2 regions of the Peribacillus sp. NPDC096622 genome follow, and region 2 is predicted to be linked to the other one. Evidence: riboswitches for the same ligand, from Rfam matches in the RefSeq annotation. Region 2 holds a riboswitch; the other holds the start of a gene.

Region 1 (10,289 bases), on a different contig from region 2:
TATATTGATACGGAATTTTTATTGTTTAAGTACTTTGAGCGTAATTATTTATTTTTCTCAGCAATCTTAGCGAGTAAAGGAGCAGTTTATTTCCGTAATCGGTTCCTTGAATTTGTCCTCGAAGAGTTAAAGAATCAAGTGGATATAAAAGAAGGAGAAAATCATGGTGAAGATGTTACTATTCAATTTTTTGGAGCAGCTATCGTAGGGATAGTGGAATGGTGGTTCAAGAATGGAAAGCCTTACCCGCCTCATGTTATGGCACAACGAGTGGGAATTTTATTAGAGAGGAACCTATAGTTATAATATTTTTATTACTATTCAATTTAAATGCAATTGTGAAGGATTGTACTTAAACTAACGGGTGCGTTAGCGTCATAAGAAGGCAGCCAATTGGCGGCCTTTTGAATGTGAGATTATTGATTATTAACATTATCTTCGAATTCAAGTAACCCTCAATTAACCGGTCAGTTTAATTTAAGAAGATACTGTATAATATTGATATATTTAATATTTTTGGAGGTCTGAAATGATTAACGGTGGAGATGGATTATTTGCTCTTTTAGCTTTTTTACCTATTATTTTTTATTTAGTTCTTACTGTTTTTGCTATTTATTTTGTAATTAAGGTAATAAAGTTCATGAATGAAAAAATAAAATTAGACAAAGAAAAAAATGAGAAGCTTGATGAATTAATTAAGGTAAATCAAAGTAAAAAAGATTAAATGATTTTATATTAATTCAACAAACGGGCGCTTTTCTTTAATAAGGAGGCGTCTTTTTGTATTGCACAACGGGGCAGCGTTCCTGTAGGTGGGTTACTTGAACGGTGGTATTTCCTTTTTTAAATTAATAGGGAGTTTAATAGAAGAATTATACGGCTGGCTATTGTACAATTTTGGTCATTAAAATAGGATTTTGGGGGAATGTTGGTGTGAATATTAAGAGGAAAAAGTCTTTTATGCTATGTTTTATAGTTCTGTCATTTTCTGCAATTGCTATTATCTCAAACTTTAATTCACTTGAAATCACAAAAAGTGCATGTATTGAAAACAATAAGACACCTAACGTTGAAAAGGACTTCTTAGCTATTAACTGGTCTGTATCATGTGAATAATACATACTGGTTATTTCACTAACGGGTGCACTACTTCATTATTAGGAGCTGATCGGCAGCTCTTTTTTCTTATGGAACTATCGGGGCAGGTTAGTTCAACAAGCTTTAATTAAGAAACATTCTCATTTCAAATTTATTATTTAGAGCAAGGTTATTCCTTGCTTTTTTCTTTGTGTTTTAAAGTTGCTTTTTATTAAAAAAGGGTATTTTTCGTTGAAAAATAATAATTTTAGTGTAAAATTACACTAAAAGGGAGTATTTAGTATATATGGAAAAAGAAGAATTCATCAATTTAATATCAGAAAAAATGAAACTTGTCCGAACAGAACAAAGTTTTTCTCAAGATAAGATGTCTGAAATTCTAGGGATTTCAAAAAAAACACTAGTTCAAATTGAAAAAAGAAGAACAAAAGCCAATTGGACCACCGTTGTTGCATTTTGTGCTTTGTTTAATCATAGCCAATTGTTGATATCAACAATTGGTGACAATCCAGTTGATTTTGTTCAGTTAATTGCAAGAAAAAATGGTGGTACGCCTAAAGAAAAAACAATGGGTGGTAAGATATGGTGGAAAGAAATCGAGTATAGGGGGGATTTTCGTTTGCAACAAAATTTGATTAGTAATCATTACCGTATATTGGATCAATTTGATTATCGTTGGCATAGTTCTTTTGATAAAGAAGAGAGTTTAAGTCGTTTATATGAATTACAGGAGGTGGGGAAATGAGTACGGAAAGTCTTCCAGGGTGGTTTTGGATAATATATTACTTATTTTTGTTTATTACATTAGGAGCATTAATATTTAGTCTTATTCGAAAAAGGAATATAGGAATGTCCTTTATTTCCATAATTTTTGTGATTACTGTTCCGATAATGAGTTTGTTAAATAGTATTGGAAGAGGAGAAGGACTAAATGAGTTTGAACATTTATTTAGTCAATTACAACAAGGTGCGATTTGGTCTCTTTATGTAGTTGTGGGTTATTTATTTTTATTGGTTTGGTGGTTTGTTTTCTTATTTTCAAACAAAATTATAATGACAAAAGGAAAAAACTTATTCAAGTAACGGGCAGGATTGTTTAATAAGGGATTAATATTTTGATAATTCATTTTAGAAATGCAGGGGATTGAAATATGAAAGATAAAAAGTATTCTTGGATAAGCTTTACTTCATTTGGATTAGGAGTATTCGTGATTTTACATCCCATTTTAGCCAATATATATCCAAAATTCTTTATGTTAACGCAATATATTGGTATCGGATTAACGCAATATATTGGCATCATATTAACGATTATTTTGAGTGTTATAGCTTTACTTAAAAAGAATGAGAAGAAACCTTTAGCAATAATAGGTTTAATTATGGGAATCATTATGATGATATTTGCAGGCATCCTCTTATATATATCCTTTAATAAATATAGCCCTTATTAACTTTGCCTTTGTTTTCTTTCGCAATCGGGGGCGATTGAAGAAAAGTACAATCTCTCTCCTGGGCAGGGTAGCAAAAAGAACATTCAGGAAATATGAAACCGTTTTTGAAAATTACCGTATTACAAGATTTAATCACCTAACAGGTGCTTTATAGGGGTTGCTGCGGCAGCTCTTTTTCTTATGGCACTAACGGGGCAGGAAAGTTGAAGAGTACTGTTTGATCTTTATTCAACAATTGGGCCATTTTGTTTGAAATTTAGGAGTGAAGAAATGAATAATTTTTTTACAGCATTAACTTATGTAAATAAAATGATTTATGAGTCGAATCACTTAACTGTAAAGTCAGTTCAAGAAGAGAAGCAAAATTCTAAGTATGGTGCTGGTACATTTCAATTATCTTCTAAAACAGTTCGATTCAGAGTTGCGAATATAACCCCTACCAAAGTAGGGCAGTTTGTTGCATTTTGGGAAAAAGACCAAAATAATAAAAATCAACCCTACTTATATGAGGAAGCCCCTGATATTAGTTATAACTACCTTTAAAAATGAAAATGAGTTTGGTCAATTTATTTTCCCAAAAGAAATTCTATTAGAACAGAACATTCTTAGGTCTACTTCAACAAAGGGCAAAATGGCAATAAGAGTTTATCCTAGCTGGGATAGTCCGAGTAGTAATCAAGCGATGAAAACTCAAAAATGGCAGTTACCCTATTTTGTTGACATGTGTAATCCGAATAAATTACCCTTAGAAAAAATATTAGAACTCTATTCTTTTTAATCCTCTGCAATCGGGCGCGATTCTTGAAGAATTTTCGCTTTTCTTAATGAACTAACGGGTGCTTTACTTCAATAAAGAAGGTTGCTAAGGCAGCCTTTTTCTTATTGCACTAACGGGGCAGGTTAGTTGCATAAGAATTTTATGATATTCACTAACGTGCCAGGCTAAATTATCAAATTCAGTATTGTCCTTTTGGGTTAATATTGAGATAAGGTAAGGCTATTGTATGGGGGATGTAAAATGAGCAATTATAAAGTTGGTTATCAATGTAAATGTTGTGGAAATTATCACGATGAACTTCCCTTGAGTTATGGAAGTCCTGTTCCTGATTACTATGAGGAAGTACCATTCGAAGAACAAGAAAAACGAATAGAGATGAATGAAGATGTGTGTATAATTGATGATGAATATTTCTTTATTCGTGGATGTATTGAACTTCCAGTAATGGATGGGGAAGATCCTTTTATTTGGGATGTTTGGGTTTCATTAAGTGAAACAAATTTTGACAAAATGATGGAGTATTGGGAAGTTGAAGGCAGAGAAAAGGATTTGAAACCAATGTTTGGTTGGCTGCAAACTTCTATTCCTTGTTATCCTGAAACACTAAACTTAAAAACAATGGTTCACACTCGTCCAATAGGTTTACGTCCTTCTATAGAATTAGAACCAACAGAACACCCATTATCCATAGAGCAAAGAAAAGGAATTGGATTTAAAAGAATAAAGCAGATAGCAGAAGATTTGTGTAAAGTAGAAGAAAAATAATATCTCTGCATAATGAACTAACGGTTCGTTAGCGTAGGCTCGGAGCTGTCTTAAAAGGCAGCTTTTTCTTTAAACAACTAATGGGGCAGGTTAGTTGAAGAAGTTTTCTCGATATGTACTGTTTCCCAAAGTTATTTGTTACAGCTACAATAATGGTGAACCACAATGAGAAATTGAGAAGGAGCTTATGCAGATTGAATCTTATTAAATATTTTGGAGTCCAATTTATTCTATTTAATGTAATAATCCTAACAGGGTTTTACTCAGATAGTTACATAAGCAAGCCATTTACTTACACTGATTTAATAGCAATAATTATTCATTTTGCTATACTAATCGTCGTGTTAAATGGATACTTTAAGCTAAAAGAACGTCTAATGCCTATTCATTTATTTAATAGAGTGTTACTTTCTTTGTTAGCTTTTGTTTTTACCGTTATTTTTATAGAGATTTTAACAGGAGAATGAGATTTTACCTCTAATGAACGGTGCGTTAGCTGAAGATCGGAGCTTTCTTTAAGGCAGCTTTTTCTTATAGAACTAAAGGGGCAGTTTAGTTCAAGAAGCGTAATTTATTCGTACTGTGAATTAATTGCAATACATTTTGCTACCACTCTTTATGAAATGGTAATATTTAATGCTGAGGTGGTGTTTATGAAAAAATTATATTTGATCCCTATTTCTATACTTCTTGCAGCTCCATTGTCATCGTTTTTTAGTGCTTCAATTGATAGTTTAATATCTTTAAATGAAGATCTTCCAAAAGATGAATATTTCCCTTTTTTAAATGGAGTAATTATTGGCACAATATATGAATTAGCAATATATTGCATTATTGGTATTCCTGTAACTCTAATTATTGATACCATAACTTATTTTGTGGGTTTACATACAAACTTAAAAGTATATCTTTTACAATTTTCTTTGTATACTATTTCTGCAATCACTCTTGCCTACATATTAGACTCTGATAATTTTTGGGCTTATTTAACGGTAGGAATAGCAGTACATACCTATTTTCATATATTGTTTTTTTTGAAAAAAACTAATAGCAAACCTTAAACAGAATCTATGACGAAATATTGGTCAACTCTTCTTATAGAACTAACGGGTGCGTTAGTTTATTAAGGAAGACAAAAAGATCAGCGTTTTTTATAAAAGAATAATCCAATTCAATAGTAGTATAAGGGCATGTTTTGATAATCTATTTTCAAAACATGCCCTTTGTATTTATTTATCAAAGTTTTTTGTATTAGTTTGATCAAACTTTGTTTCAAATCTACAATAAGATAGATTTTAATAGGTTATTGGACGTAGAATAATGAACAGGGTTTTATGACGTGAATAGTGACAAAAAAAGAGTTTCATGACATGTGTTCAAAAAGGACGAGTTTTGGAACAAATAATAAAATGTGTGCTTTTTAACTTTGTTCAGCAATCGGGCCATTTAATGGAATAAGACTTCCGAACAAAAATGGATTTACAATTAAAAAAAGAAAAATTAGCCAAAAATATTGTTAAAATCAATATTATTATGTAAAATTTTCTTATAAAACAGACTATGTGTTACTGGCGTAAACATGGAGGACCATGAGGAAGCACATAGATAACGGCCGTACGCCTGGGCAAAGTATTTGAACATGAGTTCAAATACTTTTTTTATTTTAGAAAGGGGATCTTTAAGTGAAAGAGATTAGTTTACGGTACGGAATGAATCCAAATCAGAGTAAAGCTAAAGTTTATGTTGCAGAGAACGGGCCTATTAAAATCTTAAACGGAGAAGCCAGTTATATTAATTTTTTAGATGCTTTAAATGCTTTTCAACTGGTTCGAGAGCTTCGACAAGCCACTGGTCAACCAGCAGCAGCATCCTTTAAACATGTCAGTCCAGCAGGTGCAGCTGTGTACTCTCCACTGAATGATTTACTTGCTAAATCTTATTTCATTGAAAATATGGAACTTTCTCCATTAGCTGTTGCTTACGTAAGAGCACGAGGAACAGATAGGATATCTTCATTTGGTGATTGTGCTGCTTTTAGTGATGAAGTTGATGTAACTGTAGCAAACCTTCTAAAAACAGAGGTTTCTGATATCATTGTTGCACCAAGTTACAGTCAAGAGGCATTAGAGATTTTGAAACAGAAAAAGAAAGGAAAGTATTTAATCTTAGAAATTGATCCAAACTATGTGCCTGCTCCAATTGAACAAAGAACGGTATTTGGAATTACCTTAGAACAAGAAAGAAATGATGTACAGATCGGAAAAGAAGTTTTTGACAATATTGTTACGACACAATGTGATATTCCTGATAGAGCCAAGCAAGATCTTCTTGTTGCCCTTATTACATTGAAATACACACAATCAAACTCTGTTTGTTTCGCTTTAGATGGTCAAACAATTGGAATTGGTGCTGGGCAGCAATCACGTATTCATTGTACAAGATTAGCAGCTGAAAAGGCAGATAACTGGTGGTTAAGACAACATCCAAGGGCACTTAATATGAGGTTCAGAGAAGGAATATCTCGTGTAGAAATGAATAATGCGATTGATGGATGGCTGAATGATAATATTACTGAGGCTGAAAATCAACAATGGAAACAATGTTTTCAAGAAGTCCCTGAAAGGCTAAGTAAGAGTGAGAAACAGCAATGGTTAAAAAGATTAAAAGAAGTTTCTTATGCTTCCGATGCTTTTTTACCGTTCCGAGATAATCTTGATCGTGCTGCTCAAAGTGGAGTTAAATATGTTGTTCAAACAGGTAATTCTATACGAGACGATCAAGTTGAACGAGCAGCAAATGAACATGGAATGGTCATGGCACATTCAGGCATTCGTGTATTTCATCATTAAGCTATGAAGGAATATAATTAAGGAGAAAGAGCCTTTTAATAGGGGCTACTTCTCTTATCCGATAATTGTGTTTATGTAAAATAGGCAAACGAAATATGTTATTCTTATTCCGTAATCGGGCGCGATTCTTAAAGAAGTTTCGCTTTTCTTAATGAACTCCCATGAAAATTAAAAAAGCTCAAAATCCAGAAAAAATCACAACAAAATAGACCCAGTAAAAACGCTTTTTAAAAAAAGGCAAGCCTTATGAGTAATCTGATTGAGTTTGGTAAATCGCTAAACAAAAACCTCCAATCATAGCAAAATAAGTAGAGGCTAGCGCGACGACCAAAAAAGGATTAATCCCCCATGAGTGCTACCCATAAAGGGCACGACAGTCGGTGGTACACCGTGGTCGTCGGAGTCAGACTAACGGATGGGCTCAAAGGCACCATAGTTCAACGACCTTCTTCGCCAGCCATTAAAACATTATCGACATAGAGAGCAATTTTCATTCTCTGTGGTGAAGCGCTGATTTTTGCGCTTCATGGATGGCTAACGGGGCAGTTTAGTTGAAGAAGGAATTGAAGAAACAAAAAGAAAATAGGTATTGTTAGTTAAAATGATTTTTATAGAAAGAAGGATTAATATGGCATATTGCAAAGTTCGCCAAGCCGAAATATATTATGAAGATTTAGGAGAAGGTAAACCAATTTTAATGATACACGGTTATTCTCCGGACCATCGATTAATGAGTGGTTGTATGGAGCCTATATTTACCAAGAGGGAGGGGTGGCGACGTATTTATATTGACCTACCTGGAATGGGATTAACAAAAGAATATAACGAAATAAGTAGTTCTGATGAAATGCTGAATGCTGTTTTAGATTTTATTCAAGCTGTAATTCCTAACCAAGAGTACGTAATTGTTGGGGAATCTTACGGTGGCTATATAGCTAGAGGCATTATTGAGAAGCATCAAGAACAAATACTCGGTGCAGCATTTATATGTCCTGTTATTATTCCTCTTCCAGAAAATAGAACAGTTGAGAAACATAAAATATTGAGAATGGATGAAAAGTTTATTGGAAATTTATCAAAGGATGAATTAGAAGATTTTAGAAATAACAACATTGTACTTGATGAGTACACATGGTTAAGGTACAACAAAGAAATTCTAAGTGGTTGTAAAATTGGAGATGAAAAGTTTCTAAATAAGGTTAAGAATAAATATGGATTTTCTTTTAAGATTGACCAGTCTGATTTTATTAAACCCAGTGTATTCCTGTTAGGAAGACAAGACTCTTCGGTTGGATATAAAGATGCTCTTGACATAGTAAACAAGTATCCGCGAGGAACATTTGCTGTATTGGATATAGCAGGTCACAATTTACAAATTGAACAACCACAACTTTTTAGTACTCTATTAAATGAATGGTTGGATAGAATTGAAGAGTTCCAAAACTAATACTTACGCAGTAAGTGAAGTTTGTGAAATATTGTACTTAAACTAACGGGTGCGTTAGTTGATTAAGGATCACTAAAAACAATCAAAGTATTTTATAAAAACTGAATACTTAATCACAAGAAAAGAATCCATTTTGACAACCTTTTTTCAAAATGGATTCTTTTTATTTACGCTAATATGGGGTTCAAGAGGACCTTTTGATCAATCTTTATTTCAAAGCTAAACTTTTCAGCTCCTTTTTATTTTTGCGATTATACTACTTTTTTGGGTCCCGGTAGCAAAACGCAGAAAACATACGCTAAGCATTATTCGACATTGAAAAGCCGAGTTTTCCTACTTTAAGGAGCAAACTCGGCTTTTCAATGTCTAGGCTCTACATCTAAAATATTGGCGGTACCCTTTTACAATTTTATTACCCTTAACTAAAAGGTCTATATTCTACCACCGAAGATAATTTAATTAATGTAGAAGGTTCTCCATAAGCTAATGACGAATCAATAAATTCTTCAAGCGATTGAACTGACTCCGTTACGATTTTTACTAAATAACTAAACTGTCCTGCTAATCGATGACATTCAACTACGTTATGATTTTTTTTACAGAAATCCCTAAATGATTTTCCTTGTTTCGTATCAAATAAAATAAAGGCAGTTACACTTTTATTTAGCTTTTCAGTATCGATAATAGCTCTATATCCTTTTATTACCCCTTTATCTTCAAGCTTTTTTACCCTTTCATTTACAGCAGGAGTTGAAAGTCCAACTTTTTTCCCTAGTTCTGTCATAGATATTCGAGCATTTTCTTGAAGTAGAATTAAAATACTTTGATCAATTTCATCCAAGGTAGCATCGTCCTTTGACATTATATTTTTAAGAAAAATTGTGAAATTAAAATAAATAATAAAGTATTAAACAAAATAAGCTTAATATATCTATGTATTTAATACAATATGTAATATAAAATAGTGTTTAGTATTCTATATTGGAATAAAATACCTTTAGGGAGTGATTTAATAGTGAATAGTTTTTTTCAGAATGATATTATTTTAGAAAATTCAAAAGTATTACTTGTTCCTTTTACCTTAGAGTATAAAGAACCTCTAAAAGAGGTTGCTTTTGATGAGTCTCTATGGACATACATGGGTTTATTTATTCGTACAGAAGAGGAGTTAGATGAGTATATACATTCAACTTTAAATGAAAAGTTAGAGGGAAAGTCATATCCATTTATTATTATTGATAAAGAAACAAAAAAAATTGTAGGTAGCACAAGACTTGGGAATATAAATTTTCATAATAAGAGATTAGAAATAGGTTGGACTTGGTATGGGACAAAATTTCAGGGAACAGGAATAAACAAAGCTTGTAAATATGAATTATTAAAATATGCTTTTGAAAATATGAACTTTAACAGAGTTCAATTTAGTGCAGATATAGACAATATTAGGTCTCAGAAAGCAATTCTAAAACTTGGAGCTAAGCAAGAAGGGATCTTTCGTAGCAATTACATAGATCAAAATGGAAATAAAAGAGACGATGTTTATTTTAGTATTATCCAAGAGGAGTGGAATGATATTAAAAAGAAATTCTTCAGCGAATTTGAATAAGTAAGTTAACACTTTTTATTTCCCATTGGTTATTATTTCTACTTTTATTGATAAATCTTATGGAATTAGTTTTATGTTCCTATTCACCCATACCTAGTACAGCAGCAAGAAAAGATAGGGTGACAAAAATCCTCAACCAATTCTCTTTTGGATGAGGATTTTTATTAACTCTTTGCTAATTCACGAATGATTTGACTAATTTCATGTATTCCCTTTTTAAGATCTGTTAATGAGGCATACGCATAGGATATACGTAGATAACGGTCCGATTCTTGACCATAAATATTACCTGGAT
Region 2 (10,289 bases):
CTATTAGTCCAACAATTATATTTGTATAGGCAGTCTTCCGGACATCGTCGAATAATACATGATTAGGGGTTATCTTAACTAATTTCCAATGATTTAATTTTCCTGATAATGTTTTGGTTAAGATGATATCTTCACCCTTAATCTGCTTTTTAAAATCAGGAGTGACGGATTTTCCTATAAGGGACCGATTATCCGCATACATGACAATGTTATGCGAATCCATAAGTAGTACAGATTCTTCATCCTTTTGAATAAGGCTGTTACATATACGGGCATAGGCATCTAAATCTATATCAACTGTAATTATTCCGAGATATTCGTTTGAAGGCACATCGACTATTTTATGGTGAAAAGTCATCACCATTGTTTCGTCCGACTGGGGAATGATCGCTGTGTCATTGTAATTTCGGATTTGATGTGGCGGCTCAATCATGTAATTAGAGTTAGAGCTATAAAATTGTTTTATCGGATCCTCATTTAATAAATCGGGTTGAGGTTTCCGGGCACTGACCGTCGCATTATAAACTGTAAACGATTCTTTATCCTTATCAATATAAAACCGAACTTGACGGATTTCGTTTCGCATCAGATAAAAGGTTTCTATACTTTTTTCCATCGCAACCGGGTTAAAATATATCGAGTCTTCAAAACCATTTTTAAAAATTCGGAATAAATCAGGGTTTCGATATAATATATATGGAAGATTAATCATGTCATCAAAGTATTGCTCCAGTTCTTCAGCGTTTTTCTGAAGTTGTTCTTGGCTATTTTCAAGCTCATGTCTCTCCACACTATTTTTTGTATAGCTGTAGATCAGAAACACTGATAGAAAATACGGTAAGATGATAAAAAGAAGTAACATTAACAATAAGCGACTTTGAATGGTTTTCACAGAAGGTGCCCCTTTCGCTAAAGGCCCATTTTTGCAGAGTTTATATAACGATACAAACAAATAATCCTTAGCTCCATTATTTATGATGCAGTATTTTTGCTTTATTTAGTCTTAAGAGTTTATGAAGGGATTGCTCTAGATGGAATCACTACAATGACGGCGACCCACATAAATTAATTCAGAGATTTAGTCAGTCTTGAATTACTATTTTAAAACTATATCAAATAAACACGTATCGTCAAACATACATGTGATGCACATTGAGGACATGCATCAAATAACTATTGATATTAAAAAACGAAAAACTCATAATTTATCATTTTTCTAAGTTAGAAGAAAGGAAGAAAATAATGATTACGAATATAGGAGCTTGTCTAGAAGAGTTTTGAATGGGTGTGCTGACAAATCAGGTGAATTACAGTTAAAATCGATTACTTTGCACTTCCATTTTTAGTTAGGAAAAGGTTTTTCAGATATCTTTAAGATAAAGCAAAACGCATGCCCAAGAATTAAGGGCATGCGTGAACTTTTATTCTTCTATGATATCCAACTCTTTCAGGGCTTCAAGAGTAATCGTTTTGGCTTTGCTTCCGCTGCCGTCGATGTTCGTTGCGAAGGCCCATTTTTCTTTGTCCGTTTCGATGTAACCCACATACCAGCCCAATCCCATATCAGAAAGGCGTGTACCGGTTTTTCCATGGAGGACATATGAATCTGCTTCTTCATTGATCATGATTCTCCTTACGGTTCTCATATGCTGCTTATCGATAGGCAGTTTTTCCTCTACAAGGTTTTCAATGAATTGGACTTGTTCCCGGGCAGATATCTTTATGCTGCTGTCGAGCCAGAACTGATCGATCCCGCCGGAGATATCACGGTTGCCGTAATCAAGCAGGTTCACATATTGCTGCATGTTTCCCGCCCCGATATCGCGGGCCATTGCTTGATAATACCAGATCACGGAATGCCTCATGGCTGAAGCAAGTGTATGATCTCTGTTCCAATCTTCAAATTCCCTGATTACCCCATCCCAGCGCTTCACTTCATATTCATCGCTCACCGCTTTTGTCTGTAAGCCAATTAATGCATTCGCCACTTTAAATGTCGATTCTGGAGTGTAGCGTACTTTACTTCTCTGTTTATTATAGATATGTACTTTATCATTTTTTAAGTTTTGGAGTACCATCGTGCCTTCCGCACCATCGAAAGACTCCCCGATATCCAGTTCTTTCACTTTTTGATCGGTTGCACTTGCATGAATCGTGCTCAAGGACCCAGTGACTAGCAGGACAAGAATGAAACATAACGTTTTGATTTTCATTACACACTCTCCTTTAAGGCATGGATTGATCAATCATCAAAGAAATTTCCATAAAATAGGTTGATAGCTAAAGTATACCTATTCCTGATAAAAAACGAAACCTTATTCTTGGATTCTATCTAGATAGTATCAATCAAGGAGGAATGCAGCGGGTAGCTAATGAATATATAAAGCAAACGAAAGAATGGGAGGAATCTATCATGGAGGTTAACCAAAGAAAAATAAATAATAATGAAAAAGAAATTACATACACACATATTGAAAACGGAAGTCCGGCCGTTTGTTTTATGTTTTCAGGTGCGGGGTATACGTATGATAAGCCGTTATTCTATTATTCGACGATGATCATGCTTCAAAATCAGTATGATGTCGTGCATATTCATTACGCTTACGACCAGGATATATTCAAGCATCCATTGGTAGATATCACAAAAGTGATTGTAAATGATATCAATCCCGTCATTACGGAAGTACTTCAAACTCATGAATATCAAGGAACAGTGTTTCTAGGCAAATCACTTGGCACCATACCCATCATCAACGGAATTATGAAAAATGAGCGGTTTATGAATGCCAAAATGATTTTGCTTACGCCGCTATTGAAGTTCGAATCGATTTTTGATGGGCTATTGAGCAGCAATCATTCAGCACATATAGTTATCGGAGATAAAGACCATCATTATATTCCAGATAAAATTCAAGCAATTGAAAATAAAACGAACATAAGCATGAATAAAATCCCGAATGCAAATCATTCCTTGGATATTGAACCTTTGAATGCCTCAAGGTCGATTACCATGCTGGAAGGTGTAATGAATAGAATGGAAGAGTTTTTAAAAATATAGGTTAGCGAAATACAAAAGGGATTCCATCCACGGGTTAGTGGGGTGGATAATGTTATAATAAGAGTATTGTAGTTTGGATGTATGAAAGGAGAAATGATGGAGGGAATCAATACATTTCATTCTCTGATGAATACATAATACAATTTCCCGAAGAAGTTCAGGAGATTTTAAAAACGTTAAGAAAAGTCATAAAGGATGCAGAAGAGAAGATAAGCTATCAAATGACTACCTTTGGTTTATATGGAAATCTGGTACATTTCGCTGCCTATAAAAAGCATATAGGATTCTATCCAACGCCTAACGCAATCTCTGCTTTTGAATCTGCTTTATCTGAATATAAATGTTCAAAAGGGGCCGTTCAGTTTCCAATAAACAAGCCAATTCCTTATGAATTAATAACCGAGATGGTTATATTTAGAGTGGAAGCGAACAAAAAGAAAACAGCAGAAGGCAAATCCCAAAGAAAAAATAACATCGATTATTATCAGAATTCACGAAATATTTAACATATGAGGGTATGAGCTGCAAGGATTCAAGACCGAAAGAGAAAGGTGGAAATATTATGTTCAAAAAATTATTCAGTAAAAAAGAAAGTGTGGAACAACTGCTTGCTCCTATAAATGGACAAGTAATAAATATTGAAGATGTTCCGGATCCGGTGTTCTCCGGTAAAATGATGGGGGACGGAATAGCGATTCTTCCTGAAGAGGGGTTGGTCGTATCTCCAATCGATGGAGAAGTGATCCAGGTTTTTCATACTAAACATGCACTAGGCCTCCGCACGAAGCATGGCATAGAATTGTTGATTCATATTGGATTGGAAACAGTTAACCTTGAAGGTGAGGGATTTGAAGTCCATGTCGCAGAAGGGCAAAGGGTAAAAGCAGGGGATAAGCTTGTGACATTTGATATCGATTTTCTAAAATCCAAAGCTCCAAGCATCGTAACTCCGATCGTTGTCACGAATGGCGAGCTGGTTGAAAAACTGGAAAAAACAAATAGTACCCAAGCAACTATTAACGATACAGAGATTATGAGTGTTTATTTGAAGTGAAAGGAAGCTTCCATGATGATCTCTCCTTTTAGGCTGCAAGCAGGAAAATCGAAAAATGCAGCGAATAGTAGGTGAGTGAACAAATAAATCAAGTGAGGGTGATTGGATGGGAATTCAAGCAGAAAAGATCTTTGTAAACTTGCCTGTAAAAGATTTGGATGCCTCAGTAGAATTTTTCACAAAGGTCGGATTTGAGTTTAACGAGCAAATGACCAATGAAAATGCGACATGCATGGTTATCAGCGAGTCCATATATGTCATGTTATTGGTGGAAGAGTACTTTAAAACGTTTACCAAGAAGGAAATCCCTGATTCTGCAGCGAGTACGGAAGCCATCATCGCCCTGTCCGTTAAAAGTAAGGAAGAAGTCGATGAAATCGTGAATAGGGCACTGGATGTTGGCGGAAAGCCCTTCAATGAAGCCATTGATCATGGTTTTATGTACGGTTGGAGTTTTCTGGATATCGACGGCCATTCTTGGGAAGTATTTTACATGGACGAAAGCGGATTTAATCAAGATTAAATCAAATGCAAGGCACAATCCTTCACGAAGGACTGTGCCTTTTTTAGTGAGTAAGCGATCTTAGCTGAAGTTCATTCATAATAATACTCGGCTAATATCTCTCCACTCATAAACCAATAGATTCAATTCAGCACCAGCCATTATGATTTTTTCCGTTTTAAGCAATTCAGCACCAAATGCCTCATAGAAGTATCGGGATTTATTATCTTCAAGCACCTCAACGAAAATTGTCTTGAATCCCAGTTCTTCGAATTTAAAGAATAATTCTTTGATGAGTTTCTTACCTATGCCCATTCTTTGTGAATTTTCGAGGATATATATCGCAGTTAAATCACCCGAATCCTCAACCTTATTTTTTTCCCTTTTCCCCCCACTTATAAATCCCACTATTTTTCCCTCGTTATTTTCTGCGACATAAACATGTTTTTCATCACTTGTTATATTCTTTATCCATATGTCTTTCCTTTTCTCATAAGAAATTTCATCTAAAAAATCACTCGGCATTATATCTTTATAAGTGGTTCGCCAGCAATCCACATGGACGATTGCTATCCCTTCCGCATCTGCAAGCGTTGCCTCTCTTATTAGCATAGTGGTTCCTCCTTTTTTAAGTTTGCTATATTTCTTATTTTTTACTAATATTATCCATTTTACAAGTGACTGGCTAATAAAAACAATAGCCTGATTGTTAATAATTAACTTTATACGATACTATTTCCTGTAGTTTGTTTAATGTGGGAGAAGGTATGAGATGAAGCAGATTTTCCGTAGTAAAATATTTTATTTAATAATCTTCCTAGTTATCTTGGGGATTGTGCTAGTTTGTAATGATGACAATGAACCGACTGAGAAATTAACTGAAGATGAATTTTTTGCAACTTTAGAGGATGGAAAAGTGACATCTATAAAGTTGGTGCCGCAAAAAAGTGTTATTGAAATAAGCGGTCGGCTAACAGGTTATGAAAAGGATCAATACTTTATTTCGTCTGTTCCAAATAGTGAAATTTCGCTAGATAGAATCAATAATGCTGCAGAGGATATAGAAAAAATTGAGGTTACGCCAGAAGATAAAGAGACAAGCGGATGGGTCACTCTTCTTACAATGTCCATTCCGTTCATGATCATTTTCATTTTGTTTTTAGTCATATTATTATTTAGAGTTATAATAAAAAGATAGTCTTCAACGATATATTTCTATTTTCGGAGATAAATCTATAGTTTTCGTCGATATTTCTAGTGAGTTGTGGCTTCTGCAAAAAAAGAGATAAACCTTTAAAATGATATTGAAGATTGCTGAATAGTTTGATAGAATAAAATAAATGAAAAAGACTATGTGCAACTGGCGAAACACGGATAACCGTGAGGGAACACATAGTGTCGTAGCCGTTCGCCTGGGCAGAGGTAAGGGATTTTATCCCTTGCCTCTTTCTGTATATTAACAGATAGTGAAGGTTTAAAGGATGCAGATTTTCATGGGCTTAAAAATCTTGTAAGTATTTTGAAATTTCAAAACTATCATATTCAAAAGAGGAGCAAACAAAATGAGCACAGTACTTTTAGAAAAAGTCAAAACGATCAAAGCGTTAAATAATATTGCCGAAAGCGGGCTGAATGTATTCAATAAAGGCGATTTTAAAGTCGACAATGACAGTGAAAACCCTGATGCGATCGTTCTTCGCAGCTTTAACATGCATACTATGGAATTCGGCGATCAGTTAAAAGCAATCGCAAGGGCAGGGGCCGGAGTCAATAATATTCCGGTCGACAAATGCACTGAGCAAGGAATTGTCGTTTTCAATACACCTGGTGCTAACGCAAACGCTGTAAAAGAAATGGTGCTGACGTCACTAATGGCTTCATCTCGTAACCTTTTTGCCGGTGTGGCTTGGACAAAGACGCTTGAAGGCGAAGGAGAACAAATTCCGAAGCTTGTCGAAGCAGGAAAGAAACAATTCGTCGGTAAAGAAATCAAGGGAAAAACACTTGGCGTAATCGGTTTAGGAGCAATCGGTGCACTTGTAGCGAATGATGCGCTTGATTTGGACATGGATGTCATTGGCTTTGACCCGTTCATCTCTGTTGATACAGCTTGGAACTTGTCCCGCAATGTACAGCGCGCCATGACAATTGAAGAATTGTTTGCGGAATCTGATTATATTACGGTACACGTTCCATTAACTGACGACACAAAAGGAATGTTTAACCAAGAAACATTCAGCATCATGAAGCCGGGCGTACATATCTTGAATTTCTCACGCGGCGAGCTAGTGAATGAAAATGATATGCAAGCTGCGCTTGAAAGCGGAAAAGTAGGCAAGTTCATTACTGACTTCCCGAATGAAAACGTGTTGAAAATGAAAAATGTCGTTCCAATTCCGCATCTTGGTGCATCTACGCTAGAATCAGAGGAAAACTGTGCCATCATGGCAGCTCGTCAGTTGAAGAACTTTTTAGAAACAGGGAACATCAAGAACTCTGTGAATTTCCCGAATACTTCCCTTCCTTATACAGGAAACCGTCGTGTGGCAACTTTCCACGAAAACGTTCCGAACATGGTTGGGCAAATCACGCTGGCTGTATCAAGCTTTAATCTGAACATCGCAGACATGGTTAACAGAAGCCGTGGGGGATATGCATATACGATCATCGACATTGATGGTGAAGTAAACGGCGATATCATTCCTGCCTTGGAAGAACAAATCAAACAAATCGAAGGCATCGTTACAACTCGTATTATCTAATTGGAACCAATAAATAGTGAAAGCCTCAATTCCTTTAAGGAGTTGAGGCTTTTTAGGCTTCATCAATGATTTTTGAACAAAAAAAGCTACTTATTGGGGTGATCATATTAAACTAGCTCACGTGTTAAGAACATAGGGATCACAACGAACTCTGTCTGGTACGGGTCGTGCCGGTAAGCTCGATACATTCAGTTGAAGTCAAACCGCCTTTCCATCACGTATTGCTTAGCATCGAAATTCTCCAAGATTAAAAATCTGTCATTGTTTCACCTCTGTGTTATCTTCATAATGTACAAACAACATCAAGTAGATTGCGAATAGAAGATGCACATAAAGTGGAATGTTCTTATCGTTTTGAATGACAACAAATATGTAAATTCCATATAGCAAAATTGGAATGGTTAAAAGGATTCTGTGCTTAGTCACATGTCATCCCCCCATTTACCCTCAAATATTAATACATCAAGCATTTCAGCCACTTGAAAATCCTTAATACCTGCTAATTTCATCGTTTCATCCTCCTAATTAACCAAATATTCAGACACTTCTATTAATACAATAGTATGAAGTACAGAGAAAACGCTGTCAATCTATATTCCATCTGTACTCATTTTGAGTTAGTGGATTCATAAGTTATCTGCCAAAATAACTATCTCATATATATCTACTTAGTGAGTTAGGCAAAACGGTGTCCAGGGGAAGCATTGCGACCAGCGACATGTCAGTCCAATATGACTTTTGTTAATTTCCTCTAAGTAAAAGAATCGCCCCATGAAATACAGAGACGATTGCCCATGTTTCTACATAGAATGGATTACCCTATATTGTTCTTCCCGAAAAATTCTGATGCTGATGAAGGATATTCGATGTTAAAAAAGCTCCAACAGGAGGCAATTGCCCGGTATACACATTACCGCTCATAGGAAATTGATTCAGGGGTATATCAGTAGTGGCAATCCACGATCCAGACTCACCTGCTTGCAGAGAGGGGGGCTTCATAAGAAAACGGCCTTGAAGAATGAAATGTCGAATTCTACTCTGTTGATCATCAATTATGTTTAAGTTGCCGGAGAAAGTGGCATAAGGTGAATCAAATGCAATTTGTTTGGTGTTTTCATTCCAAAATCCATTAATCGGAAAGAGTGGATACCCCAAACAGATGGGAATGGAAAGCTAACTGAAGCAGTGCCCTGTGAAGTTACCAATGCTATGCCCTCCCTTAAAGGTTGTTTATGTTCTGAGGAAGATTCCCTGTTTAAAGCAGTATATGCAGCAAGAGCAGAATAATTTAATAAACAAAGGTGAAGTACTGTAAATGCATTCTCTCAGATTCATAAAAATATCCAGAAAAAATCCGATCTTCAATTGAAGACCGGATTTCAGATGAATTTTTTAATGATGATGTTCAGGACTTTCTTCTTGTTTTCGGATTCCTTTTTGCAAGAATTTCAATTCACTTTCAGACAGTTTTCCTACGATGAATTGTTTTTGAGGCATAATGATTGAGCCATCGTTACTAGCATGTACTTTTATATAATATAGGCCATCACTATCAAAGTTTTTACTTAAAGCATAAGTACCGTTTCCCTCTTCCTCAGCTTGTTCCATACTATATTTGAGCGAGCCATCTTGTTTCCATATCTCAAAATGAACAAAATCTGCGTTTTCAACCATTTTGCCACCTTGAGTAAGTTCAGCCTTCATGGTCTCCTGTGTATTAGCTGAAAAGGATGCTGGTATAATTATTTCAGCTTCAAGCGGTGTTTCTTCTTTGTATAGATCAGTGACATCCTTTTCAAGTGAACATGCACTTAGCAATATGCTGGAAATAAAGATTAAAGAAATACATATAGTTTTTTTCACGGTAAAAGCCACCCTTTACATTTCTAATTATGCATTCAAAAAGTTTTTGATTACAGATATCCTTTTAATAATTAACCAGTCAATTAGCCAAACGACAATAAGAGACAAACCGACCAAAGGAAACAAAATTCCAAGACCTATTAACAGAAATAGAAAGAGTTTCATGTTCTTTATTTGAGGAGCTTTTGGTGCACCTAATCCTTTTTTCGGCTTTCGCTTCCACCATAAATAAAAACCACTAAATGCAACAAGCAGGATTCCTAAACAAATAAGAAGGCTGATTATCTGATTAACCAAACCAAATTGAGTCCCTTTGTGCAAGGTAATTCCCCAAGCAACTATTTTCCCTATTAAACCGTAATGGTCATAACGATAATCAGCTAGAACTGCACCGGAATATTGGTCAATATGAATGGTCGCTTCATCTTGCGCTTTCGGTGGAAAAGCTGACAATGTATAAACGCCATCTGTTTCTTGTGGAATATTAATGCTATAACTTGGATGCATACCTTCACGATTCGCTATCGTAACTACATCATCAATGGAAATTGGGATAAAACCTTGAATATCTGAGAGAGGTACATCTAAATTTTCTGCTGCCCAAGGAACATCTGCAATGTCTTTTGTCTTGATTGAGGAAGTTGGAGCACTTCCTGTCCATACAGAAGGAGGGTACCCAGATCCAGAATTGGTGGCTAACGACTGAAAATTACTTCCCCAAAAACCTGACCAAGGCAATCCTGTCATGATTAAAAATAACATGCCTGCAGTTATCCAAAAGGCAGGTACTGCATGTAAATCTCTTCTGAAAATATGATTCCCTTTATTTAGCCTTGGAAGAAGAACACCAGAAAGACTTTGCTTCTTTTGGGGATACCATAAATAAAGACCAGAGACAATTAACACAACTGCCCAACACGCAGCCAACTCTACAATTCTATCTCCCAAGGTGCCAGCCATCAGTTCACCATGAATTTCTTCGATTTTATCCATGATTTTGTCATCATCATTTAACTCTCCAATAGATTTACCTGTATATGGGTCTATGAA

The links. Region 2 has a riboswitch for ZMP and ZTP ahead of ACIQYG_RS12050 (phosphoglycerate dehydrogenase). Riboswitches for the same ligand answer to the same signal wherever they lie in the genome.
Positions count from the first base shown of each region.
Region 1: another riboswitch for ZMP and ZTP. It lies ahead of ACIQYG_RS25510 (phosphoribosylaminoimidazolecarboxamide formyltransferase); the one in region 2 lies ahead of ACIQYG_RS12050 (phosphoglycerate dehydrogenase).

Region 1 covers NZ_JBIWES010000030.1:10,133-20,421, forward strand. The annotation lists gene ACIQYG_RS25465 (TetR/AcrR family transcriptional regulator) at 1-300, shown strand, start outside; gene ACIQYG_RS25470 (hypothetical protein) at 530-724, shown strand; gene ACIQYG_RS25475 (helix-turn-helix transcriptional regulator) at 1,385-1,843, shown strand; gene ACIQYG_RS25480 (hypothetical protein) at 1,840-2,181, shown strand; gene ACIQYG_RS25485 (hypothetical protein) at 2,250-2,549, shown strand; gene ACIQYG_RS25490 (MepB family protein) at 2,820-3,092, shown strand; gene ACIQYG_RS25495 (MepB family protein) at 3,055-3,327, shown strand; gene ACIQYG_RS25500 (DUF2199 domain-containing protein) at 3,568-4,092, shown strand; gene ACIQYG_RS25505 (hypothetical protein) at 4,746-5,153, shown strand; ZMP/ZTP riboswitch at 5,647-5,725, shown strand; gene ACIQYG_RS25510 (phosphoribosylaminoimidazolecarboxamide formyltransferase) at 5,775-6,941, shown strand; gene ACIQYG_RS25515 (alpha/beta fold hydrolase) at 7,570-8,388, shown strand; gene ACIQYG_RS25520 (Lrp/AsnC family transcriptional regulator) at 8,807-9,229, opposite strand; gene ACIQYG_RS25525 (GNAT family N-acetyltransferase) at 9,404-9,994, shown strand; gene ACIQYG_RS25530 (aminotransferase-like domain-containing protein) at 10,159-10,289, opposite strand, start outside.
Region 2 covers NZ_JBIWES010000005.1:198,887-209,175, reverse strand. The annotation lists gene ACIQYG_RS12090 (cache domain-containing sensor histidine kinase) at 1-892, opposite strand, end outside; gene blaOXA (class D beta-lactamase) at 1,422-2,213, opposite strand; gene ACIQYG_RS12080 (alpha/beta hydrolase) at 2,414-3,058, shown strand; gene ACIQYG_RS12075 (iron chaperone) at 3,136-3,564, shown strand; gene ACIQYG_RS12070 (PTS sugar transporter subunit IIA) at 3,621-4,112, shown strand; gene ACIQYG_RS12065 (VOC family protein) at 4,219-4,635, shown strand; gene ACIQYG_RS12060 (GNAT family N-acetyltransferase) at 4,711-5,226, opposite strand; gene ACIQYG_RS12055 (ATP-dependent metallopeptidase FtsH/Yme1/Tma family protein) at 5,387-5,812, shown strand; ZMP/ZTP riboswitch at 5,961-6,039, shown strand; gene ACIQYG_RS12050 (phosphoglycerate dehydrogenase) at 6,177-7,376, shown strand; gene ACIQYG_RS12045 (hypothetical protein) at 7,635-7,802, opposite strand; gene ACIQYG_RS12040 (FixH family protein) at 8,769-9,239, opposite strand; gene ACIQYG_RS12035 (PepSY-associated TM helix domain-containing protein) at 9,267-10,289, opposite strand, start outside.